DNA from 3 places in the Brevibacillus sp. LEMMJ03 genome. Region 3 is predicted to be linked to each of the others. Evidence: riboswitches for the same ligand, from Rfam matches in the RefSeq annotation. Region 3 holds a riboswitch; each other region holds the start of a gene.
The links. A riboswitch is a leader RNA that binds a small molecule or an ion and turns the genes downstream of it on or off. The one in region 3 is predicted to bind S-adenosylmethionine.
Positions count from the first base shown of each region.

Region 1 (3,545 bases), on a different contig from region 3:
AGGGTGAGCAGGTGCTCTCCGATTCGGCGGCACACTTCCGCGTCTTCCCGCTGGATGGACAGGGCTTCGTCCAGAACCGCCGCCTTCAGCTCTGCCACCGGTTTGCCGGCTTCGCGCTGCACGCGGGCCTTGATCCTGTCCAGGGCCCAGAACAGGTTGACCGCCGTCGGGCGGGAAGTGCCGAGGTAGTCGGCCTGCTCGCTCAAATGATGCCAAAACGCCTCAAAATCGTTGGCGTCGCTGCCGCGGACGCCGAGATACAAGCCGTACGCGGCCGCCATGCCGATGGCGGGCGCCCCGCGCACCTGCAGATGGCGGATGGCCGCCCACACTTCCTCCGAAGTGGTCAGCGTCAGGTAGATCGTTTCTACGGGCAGCCGGGTCTGGTCCAGCAGGACGAGCGCGTCATCCTGCCACTTGACCGGCGCAAATGGCGTGCTGGTCGTTGTCATACTGCAGCCTCCTGGTAGTATCGTGCGGTAACCGTCCGAACGATGTCTGTGATGTCTGTCGATACCTCCACGCCGTTCCGCTCCAGAATCAGCGCCTGGCCGATCGCCAGCGCCAGCCGCTCCGCTTCCGCGCGGGTCTGATCGTCGGCGATGCTGTTCAGGTCGGCGACGCCCGCCAGCCCGATGACGCGGCGCAGGATTTTGCAGCCGGCGAAGCCCGCCGCGTCCCGGATCAGCCGCTGCACGTAGCTCTGCCAGAAGCCTTCGGTGTGGGCGCTGCGCTCTTTCGCCTGTTTGTGCCAGAGCTGGACGAACTGGGAGACAAACTCGTTCCAGACGTCTTCCACCGTCGCCAACAGATATTCGCGATAGTCCTCCCGCTTTCCTGTATCCGGCTGCAGGCCGTGCTGGCCCGCGTAGTTCAGCAGCAGGTTGGCGATCACCGCGCCGATGTCGAAGCCGATCGGGCCGTAGTAGGCGAATTCGGGGTCGATCACCTTGATCGACGTCGGCGAAATGAAGATGCTGCCGGTATGCAGGTCGCCGTGCACCAGCGCCTCCGCCCGGGTGAGGAAATCGTACTTGAGCTTGGCGATTTCCAGCTTCAGCGGCTTGTTGTTCCAGATCGCCTCCACCTCCCGCCGGATCAGCGGGTTGAAGCTGTTGGTCGGCGCGTCTTCGTAGGGATCGGTGAAGACGAGGTCTTCAGTAATTTTGCATAATTCCGGATTTATGAATCTTCCGACGAGCGCTTTTTTGTCGTAGGGATGCGCCCCCAAATCGGACGTGTAAAACAGCGTATGGGCGAGAAAGCGGCCGATCTGTTTGGCGAACAGCGGGTAGCGGTTGCCCGCGATCAAGCCTTTTCGCATGATCACGTGGTCGCTGACGTCTTCCATCACCGTCAGGGCCAGCTCCTCGTCAAAGTGATACACCTCCGGCACGAGATCCGGCACGTATTTGTGCTGGATGCGCAGCGCCTCGCTTTCGATCCGGGCGCGGTCCAGCGTGAGCGGCCAGGATTCGCCCACCACACGGGCGTAGGGCAGCGCCTGCTTGACGACGACGCTTTTGCCCGTCGCTTCCTCCCGGATGTGGAACACCAGGTTGAGATTGCCGTCGCCGATCTCCCGGCTGGTCAGTTCCGCTTCCGCCGCAAACAGGTCCGGCAGTTGTTTTACGTACTGCACTGCTTCTTGTTCGCTCAATGCGCGATACGCCATGGTTCAATTCCCCTCTCCTTCGGCAGATGCCGCTTGTCTTCACATTTCCGGTGTGTCTATTCGGTGGCCGCCGGGCGGCGCGTGAACCGCTGCCGCCTCCAGCCAGAGCATTCCGCACATGCAAAAAGACCTCTTTTCCCGAAGAAAAGAGGTCTGTCCGTACGCGTCTGCGTGTCGTCTCCCCCTTATCTTCCAGAATACTTTTGTTTCTGCAGGAATTAGCACCGTGCACGCGCTGCACGTCCGTCGCCGGAAGCGCTCGGACAGCGTCATGTCGGTTGCCGGGTTTCATCGGGCCAGTCCCTCCACCTTCTCTGGATAAGGTATCCAACGTATGCGGTTTTGACGTTTGTTTGAATCATACAACCCCGGTTTCGCGCTGTCAACACCCTTTTTTGGGTGAAATGTCCAGTCTTCACGGACTGGTCCGCTGGCCCGAGGCACTCGGCTGGTCCCAGTTCCACCAGTCGATCCGGCCCACGAAGGCAGCCGTGATCGACGGCTCCTGCCGCAGCTTGAGCAGTTCCTTGACAGGGCCCGTCACGACCGCCCCGTAGAGGCGCACACCGTTCTGCTGCAGGTAGCGGCAGCGTTCCTCGATGCGCAGCCGGTTTCCGGCGGTCACAAGCCGCTCGCCAATGGCGTTCGTCAGCCGTTCCTGTCCCGCGAGATACTCCATTTCCGCCAGGTAAGCCCGGGCGCGCCGCTCACCTTCGCCATGTGCCTGAATCGGCGCTTCGCCGTAATCGAGTTCTCTTTCCGCGTATCCCCACACGTCACCGGCCGACAGCAGCAGACTGCCTTCCGCCGCGTCCGGATGGTTTCGCTCCTGCCCCGTATCCACGGCGAACCAGGTGGTATCCAAGTCGTAGCCGGAAAGCAGGGCGTAGTACTCATCATGGGTCAGCAGCCGGTCAAACGAGACGGCGAGCTGCGCCACCGTTCCCTCTGGCAGCTTTTCCAGCGTGTTCCAGGCGGGATTTCTGCGGAAGGCGCTTTCTTCCCGATCGGCCGCTGACGACGGAAAGAGAAAAAAGAGCCGCTCTTTCCGCAAACCGTCGGTCCATGCCGGCTTCGCGGAAATGATCGAGAAGACGTTGCTGATCGAAAAGGTTCCGGCGTTCTGATCGTCTCCCCCCACCTGTTCACGCAGTTCCATGTTTATCTCCCCGTACAGAAATCCGATTTGCGAACCGCTGCTGCCCACCGTGAGCCCCGGCTGGGTAAAGTGCACCATGTCCCGGGCCACCCGGTAGGCGTCCTCGTGCAAATACCAGCCGATCCACCCGTTGGCGAACATCAGGACCGCCCCGACGAGAAGCGAGATGCCCACCGTGTAAGCCGCGTTGCCCAGCCTGTGGCGCCATTTGCTGCGGCGGAGGATGGCGCGCTGCGTCTCTTCGGACAGCACGTCCGCTTCTCTCTCCTCCTGTCCGCCGCTGCCCAGCAGCAGCTCCTCCAAGCGTTCCGCATACAGCTCGTCCGCTGCAATCCTCGCACGGAAAGAGGCGGCTTCTTCCTCCGTCATTTCACCGCGCAGATATGCCAGCAGTTCCCGCTCCCGCTCTTCATTTGCCTTGTCCGTCGTCATGTTCATCCCTCCACATTCTGCGTAGTTTTTGCCGCCCCCGAAACAATGAGCGCTTTACGTCCCCCGCGTCGATGCCCAGCACCTCGGCGATTTCCGCGTAGCTGAGCTGTCCGCAATGCAGCAGGATCACCTGTTTTTGCTTCTCCGGCAGCCGGTCCAGGCACGTCCGCAGCGATGACCACGCCTCTTGGCTCAGCAGCGCCCGCACCGGGTCCGCCGCCGCCCCGTCCGGCTGTTCCGGGATCGTCTCCACCAATCGCCACGGACGCTTCTTCCGCC
Region 1 is NZ_VKJN01000006.1:76,233-79,777, forward strand. Features, by position in the region: gene mtnA (S-methyl-5-thioribose-1-phosphate isomerase) at 1-452, opposite strand, end outside; gene mtnK (S-methyl-5-thioribose kinase) at 449-1,675, opposite strand; SAM riboswitch class I at 1,858-2,000, opposite strand; gene FOI68_RS09805 (anti-sigma factor) at 2,091-3,266, opposite strand; gene FOI68_RS09810 (RNA polymerase sigma factor) at 3,244-3,545, opposite strand, start outside.
Region 1: another riboswitch for S-adenosylmethionine. It lies ahead of mtnK (S-methyl-5-thioribose kinase); the one in region 3 lies ahead of FOI68_RS19305 (methionine ABC transporter ATP-binding protein).

Region 2 (3,545 bases), on a different contig from region 3:
CGAGCGAATCACGTTGATGATGACGTTGAGACTGTGATAGACCCACTTGTTGGGGGCAAGGTGATCCGGACGGGTAATGACCAGCAGCACCCCCAGCGGAATGCCCAGCAGCGTGGAGATGAACAAGGAGATCCCGACCATGATCACCGTTTCTTCAAAAGATTGATAAAACAGCGGCAGCAGTTCCACCAGTCGATCCATTATCTCCCCACCTCCTCTTGCGATACGACATCCACCCGGTACACGGACTCGCGCAGATAAGCGATTCCCTCCTGCACCGCTTTTTCTTCACCGGAAATATGCAGCAGCAGGATGCCGAGCGCGGTTCCTTTTATCGAGCTGATCGACCCGTACAGCAGGTTTGTCCTGACCGGATAGCGGGAGGCAAGCGTTCCCAGAACGGGATCGAGGGCCGCATCCCCGCGGAACGCGACGCGCAGGATGTACGCGCTGGGACCGGCGTTCTTGATTTTGGCCAGCATCTCTTTCGGGACCTGGTCATCAAAGACCGTCTTGATAAAATTGCGCGTCGTCGGCTGCTGCGGATTGCTGAAGACATCCAATACCGTTCCCTGCTCGATGATGACCCCGTTTTCCATAATGGCCACGCGGTCGCAGATTTTTTTGATCACCTGCATCTCGTGGGTGATCAGCACAATCGTCAGGTTAAACTTTTGGTTGATGTCCAAAAGCAGGTCAAGAATCGACTCCGTGGTTTGCGGGTCAAGCGCCGAGGTCGCCTCGTCGCACAGCAGGATTTCCGGATCCATGGCAAGCGCCCGGGCTATCCCCACCCGCTGTTTCTGCCCGCCCGACAATTGGGAGGGGTAGGCGCTCGCCTTGTCTTCCAACCCTACCAGGCGCAGCAGTTCCTCCACTTTTTTTCGAATCTGCTCTTTCGGCACCCGATTCATCCTGAGGATTTCGGCGACGTTGTCAAAAACGTTGTACGACGACAGCAGGTTAAAGTGCTGAAAAATGACGCCGATCTTTTTGCGGGCGTGACGCAGTTCCTTCTCGGACAGCTTCAGCATGTCCTGCCCGTTGACCACGACCGATCCGCTTGTCGGCTTTTCCAGCAGGTTGATCGTTCGGAGCAGGGTGCTTTTCCCTGCTCCGCTGAACCCGATCACGCCGAAAATTTCGCCTTTGTTGACGTGGAGCGTTACGCCTTTCAGTGCTTCCACCTGTTTGCTGCCAACCTTGTACGTCTTGTGAATATTCGTTAGCTGTATCATCTGCCCAAGCTCCTCCCTGTTGGGACGTTTCCCTCCTTACCAAGAAGGGAGCACCGATCCGGAAAACTCTTCCTCGATGAACTTCTTGACTTCCTCCGAGCGGTAGATCTTGACCAGTTTTTGATAGACAGGGTTGTCCTTGTCCTTCTCGTTTACGGCGAGAATGTTGACGTACGGGGAGTCCGGCCCTTCGGCAAAAATCGCGTCTTTTTTCGGGTTGTACCCCGCTTCCATCGCAAAGTTGGTGTTGATGCTTGCCGCGTCCAGGCTTTTCAGCGTCCGGGCGAGCAGTGCCGCCTCCAGTTCTTTAAAGACCAGCTTTTTCGGGTTTTCGATGATGTCCTGCGGCGTTGCTTTGTTGCCGACACCGTCTTTCAGCTTGATCAATCCCGCGGCCTGATAGAGCTGCAGGGCGCGCGCCCGGTTGGTCGGGTCGTTTTGGATGCCGACCGTGCCGCCTTCCGGGATGTCCTCCACCTTCTTGTACTTGGTGGAGTAAATCCCCATCGGGAAGGTGACGGTTTTGCCAATTTCGACAATATGAGTTTTGTGATCTTCGTTAAATTTCTCTAAAAACGGAATGGTTTGAAAGCTGTTTACGTCAATGTTTCCTTTATCCAGCGCCTGATTGGGAAGAACGTAGTCGTTGAACACGACGACTTCGATGTCCAATCCTTCTTTTTTGGCCACTTCCTTTACCTTGTTGAGGATTTGTTCGTGCGGGCCGGCGGTGACGCCCACTTTGATCGTTGTTTTTTCCCCAGCCGGTGCGGCCGAATTGTCCGACTTGTTTCCTCCGCAGGCGGAAAGCAGCGTGGCGATCACAAGCAGCATGATCAACAAGAAACGCGTTTTTTTCATGATGGTCTTCTCTCCTTTTCTCCGATGAAACGATGTATGAATGCATGATTGGGAAAACAACGGCATCGATGTGAACGCATCCTCTCCTTTCAATAAAAAAACCTCTTACAAAGAAGAGGTAAGGGCAGCAAGCCGCCTGCTGCGTAAATACCTCTCTTATCTTTCGGAATCGAACCTAGCGGAATCGATCCGTTGGATTTGGCACCACAAATGTTCGTTTAGGTTGCCGAGGCTTCACAGGGCCAGTCCCTCCACCTCTCTTCATAAGAGATCATCCTATCCAGTTGTAAGTGCAATTCCGATTTGATTAGTTGGATTATAACGTGTCCGCAGGTGTCTGTCAATGACTTTATCGTTTATTGTCGCTATGTATTGAAAATTGTCAAAACGGATCGAATCGGGTCGCAAAACGAACGAAAGAGGCGGAAAGCCGCCTCTCCTTGGTCTCCCGAGCGAGTCGCCGCAGCAATCCACGAACAGTCCTTGGCCGAATCGTTACGGTTGAAAGATCTTGTACTCCTGCATTTTGCGATAGAGCGTATTGCGGCTGATCTGAAGCATTCGGGCTGCCTTGCTGATATTCCAGCGGGCCAATCGAAGCGACTGCTCGATCGCCTCTTTTTCCAAAACCGGTAAGGAAGGAACCTTTTGTTGATGTTCCTCCTCCCGTTCTTCCGTTTCAAACTGAAGATGTTCGGGACCGATCGAATTCCCTTCCGCCAAGAAGACCGCCTGGTTTAACACGCTGTACAGCTCCCGTACGTTTCCCGGCCACGAATAGGCACGCAGCTTTGTCTGTGCTTCCGCGGAAAGTGTGATCGCAGCAGAGCCGCTCATCGTCCGGAGAAGATGTTCCGCCAGCTCAATCACATCGCTCCGCTTGCGAAGAGGCGGCAGGGTTATCTGAATTCCTTTCAATCGGTAGTAGAGGTCGGCCCGGAATCGATTCGCCTTGATCTCTTCCCGCAGGTCCTTGTTTGTTGCCGCGATGATGCGGACATCGACCGGTTTGCTTTTCACACTGCCCACCGGGGTAACCACTTTCTCCTGCAGGACGCGGAGCAGCGCCGCCTGGGCACGGAGGGACATGTCGCCGATCTCGTCCAAAAACAGCGTTCCCTGATGCGCCGCTTCGATTTTCCCGATATTCCCCTCGGCTTTTGCTCCCGTGAAGGCACCTCCCTCGTATCCGAACAGTTCGCTTTCGATGATCGTTTCCGGAATGGCGCTGCAGTTGACGGCAATAAACGGATGCCGCGCTCGCAAACTGGCGGAATGAATGGATTGGGCAAACAGTTCTTTGCCCGTTCCCGTTTCGCCCAAGAGAAGAACGGACAGATCCGTTTCCGCCACTTTTTGTGCCAACGCCTTGGCGCTCTGCAGACTGGGACAAGAGCCCGCTATCCGGTCGAATGTGTGCAGCGGCTGTCTGGCCGTGTCCTTCGT
Region 2 is NZ_VKJN01000014.1:96,833-100,377, reverse strand. Features, by position in the region: gene FOI68_RS17520 (methionine ABC transporter permease) at 1-201, opposite strand, end outside; gene FOI68_RS17515 (methionine ABC transporter ATP-binding protein) at 201-1,238, opposite strand; gene FOI68_RS17510 (MetQ/NlpA family ABC transporter substrate-binding protein) at 1,275-2,099, opposite strand; SAM riboswitch class I at 2,253-2,369, opposite strand; gene FOI68_RS17505 (sigma-54-dependent Fis family transcriptional regulator) at 2,595-3,545, opposite strand, start outside.
Region 2: another riboswitch for S-adenosylmethionine. It lies ahead of FOI68_RS17510 (MetQ/NlpA family ABC transporter substrate-binding protein); the one in region 3 lies ahead of FOI68_RS19305 (methionine ABC transporter ATP-binding protein).

Region 3 (3,545 bases):
AACTGTCGGTAAACGGAATGCCCACCTGCAGCGTTCCCTGCAGGACCAGCGAGCCGACAATCAACGGCTTGGGGCCGAGCCGGTGAAACAGGGCGCCCCCGGCAAACTGTCCGACAATGCCGGCCAGCGACTGCAGCATCAGGACGACACCCGCTTCGGCCATCGAACGGTGCAGATGCGTATGGACGTAAAGCGTGGTCAGCGGCCACATAAAAGCGCTGCCGGACGCGTTGATGCAGCTGGCGGCGAGAAAGAGCAGCACGTCCCGCGGGTATCGGCGAAACCAGTTTCTGGGGGAGATCATGCGCGGTCACCCTCTATCGGCAGGTTTTTCCATAGTATACCCCCATTTATAAACTTTGTAAACGAAAAAGTTTAAAAACAAGATTCCAACCAAATAAAGGCTGCCCGGCTTCGACCAGATTCGAGTATACTAGTCAAAGTGGGGAGTATATCATCATCTCAGAAAGAGATAAAGGTGGCGTTTTCCAAATGCGCTTTTTGAAACGATTGCTGCTCTTCCTGATCGTGGCAGTCGCCGCGGCAGGGGGGTACTACGGATATTCGCTGTATCAGTTTGCCGAGGACATTCAGCAGCCCAACGTGATTAACCATCCTTCTGCCGGTTCGACGAAGGCGGCGGAGATTCCCGCGTGGGACGGCAAGGAACGCGTCAACATCCTGCTGATGGGCGTCGACCGGCGCGGCATGCACAGCAGCACGCTGCCCCGCTCCGATTCGATGATGCTGCTCAGCATTGATCCGGTTGCGAAACGATACGATCTGTTTTCGATCTTGCGCGACACCTATGTGGAGATTCCCGGCCACGGCCATGCCCGGATCAATTCGGCGATCGTCGAAGGAGGGCCGGAATTGGCGATGGAGACGGTGAGCCAGTTTACCGGACTGCCGGTGAACCGGTATGTGATCACCGACTTCGAGGGCTTCAAGCATCTGATTGACGCTGTCGGCGGCGTGGAGCTGTACGTGGAGAAAAACATGCGGTACCGCGACCCCACCGACAAAGGCGTGTACGATATCGATCTGAAAAAAGGGCTGCAGCGGCTGGACGGCTCCAAGGCGCTGCAATACGTCCGCTTCCGTCACGACGCGACGTCCGACTACACGCGGACGGAGCGGCAGCGCAAGCTGATGGCCGCGCTGGCCGACCAGATGAAGAGCGGCACCACGCTGATCCAGCTCCCGTCCATTTTGAAGGAGATCACCCCGTACGTGCAGACCAACATCAGCTCTTTGGACATGCTGAAGCTGGCGTCGCTCGGGTTGACGCTGAATACCCAACAGCCCGGCCAGTATCAGCTCCCGCCGATGGGGATGTTCCGCGAATCCAATCGCGCCGGTGCCGTCCTCATCCCCGATGTGGAGCAGGTTCAGGCCTTTATCCAGGAAAAACTGCAGCACTCTCAACCGGAGGCGGAGTCTGGTCGCGAACCGAGCGGCACGCAGAACTGATGCGTGCCGCAGCATGCGCGTGGGCCAACATCTTTTTCCTTTGTTTGCTATTGACAGAGTTTTTTTAAATGGAATATAATCCGATTTGTATCAACGTGAATACAAACAAACAGCATATACGGAGAAATTCTTCTTATCAAGAGAGGCGGAGGGACAGGCCCTATGAAGCCCGGCAACCGGCTCATCGCACAGATGGGTGTCGCGGTGCCAATTCCTACAAGATCGGCTGAATCTTGAGAGATGAGAAGGGTGGATGTGATCGGATAACGATGCAAACCCCTTTTTCATGTTGAAAAAGGGGTTTGTTCCGTATCAGGGAGGTGAACCGGATGATTCGCTTGCAAAACTTGCGCAAGAACTACACGGTACAAGGTAAGACGGTCCCCGCGCTGCTCGGGATTGACCTGACCATAGAAAAGGGAGAAATCTTCGGCATCATCGGACATTCCGGTGCCGGGAAAAGTACGCTGATTCGCTGCATCAACATGCTGGAGCGTCCGACATCCGGTCACGTAATCGTAGACGGCGTCGACCTGACCACGCTGGATGACCGCAAGCTGCAGGAGCAGCGGCGCCAAATCGGGATGATCTTTCAGCACTTCAATCTGCTCTCTTCGGCCACGGTGGCGGAGAACGTGGCCTTTCCCCTGAAGCTGGCGAAGCGGCCCAAGGCGGAGATTGACAAAAAGGTAAGCGAACTGCTCGCGCTGGTCGGCCTGGAAGCGCACCGCGACAAGTATCCGAGCCAGCTCTCCGGCGGGCAGAAGCAGCGCGTCGGCATCGCCCGCGCGCTGGCCAGCGATCCGAAAGTGCTGCTGTGCGACGAGGCGACATCCGCGCTCGACCCGCAGACGACCAATTCGATTCTCGCCCTGCTGCTGGACATCAACCGCAAGCTGGGACTGACCATCGTGCTGATCACGCACGAGATGCACGTCATCCGCTCCATCTGCGACCGCGTCGGCGTCATCGACGGGGGCGTCATCGTCGAGGAAGGCAGGGTTCTGGACGTGTTTCTCAAGCCGCAGCATCCGACCACGCGGGAGTTCGTGGAGCAGGTGGCTGATTCCGCCGAGCTGCGGGAAGCGGTGGCCCACGAAAAGGCGGCCGGCGACCGGACGATTGTCCGCGTCACGTTCCTGGGCGAAAAGACGTACCAGCCGATCCTGTTCCAGACCATGCAGGAGACCGGCACGATGTTCAGCATCCTGCAGGGCACCATTTCGCGGATGAAAGAGACGCCGTACGGACAGTTGGTCGTCGAATTGAACGGCGACCCGGAGCAGAGCAGCCGCGCCATCGAAACCTTGCGCCAGCGCGGCCTGGAAGTGGAGGTGATGTAAATGGGACTGACGTTTGAAAACGTCGATCTGACGGAAATCGGCCAAGCCACCCTGGATACACTGACGATGCTGGGCTTCTCGACGCTGTTTACCGTCCTGATCGGACTGCCGCTGGGCGTCCTGCTGTTTCTCACTTCCAAGGGACAGCTTCTGGAAAACCGCGCCTTTTACGCGATTGCGTCCTTTGTCGTGAACGTGCTGCGCTCGGTGCCGTTTATCATCCTGATGATCATGCTGATTCCGCTGACGAAGGTTCTGGTCGGCACGTCGCTGGGCGTCAAGGGAGCGATCCCGCCGCTGGTGATCGGGGCGGCTCCGTTTTTCGCCAGACTGGTGGAGACGTCGCTCAGGGAAGTGGACCGCGGCGTAATCGAAGCGGCCCAGTCGATGGGGGCGTCCAACTGGCAGATCATTTGGAACGTACTGCTGCCTGAATCCCGGCCGGGGCTGATTGCCGGCATTACGATTACCACCGTGGCGCTCGTCTCCTACACGGCGATGTCCGGCGTCATCGGCGGCGGCGGTCTGGGCGACCTGGCCATCCGCTACGGGTACCAGCGGTTCCAGACCGATGTGATGATCGTTACTGTCGTGATTTTGCTGGTGTTGGTTCAGATCTTGCAAACGCTGGGAGACAGACTGGTGATCCGCTTCAGCCGCAAGTAAGATCTTCACCATAAATTATGAGGAAAGAGAAAGGGGAAATCATCCGTGAAAAAATGGGCTGTT
Region 3 is NZ_VKJN01000019.1:43,830-47,374, forward strand. Features, by position in the region: gene FOI68_RS19295 (MFS transporter) at 1-304, opposite strand, end outside; gene FOI68_RS19300 (LCP family protein) at 493-1,473, shown strand; SAM riboswitch class I at 1,604-1,720, shown strand; gene FOI68_RS19305 (methionine ABC transporter ATP-binding protein) at 1,803-2,816, shown strand; gene FOI68_RS19310 (methionine ABC transporter permease) at 2,817-3,482, shown strand; gene FOI68_RS19315 (MetQ/NlpA family ABC transporter substrate-binding protein) at 3,528-3,545, shown strand, end outside.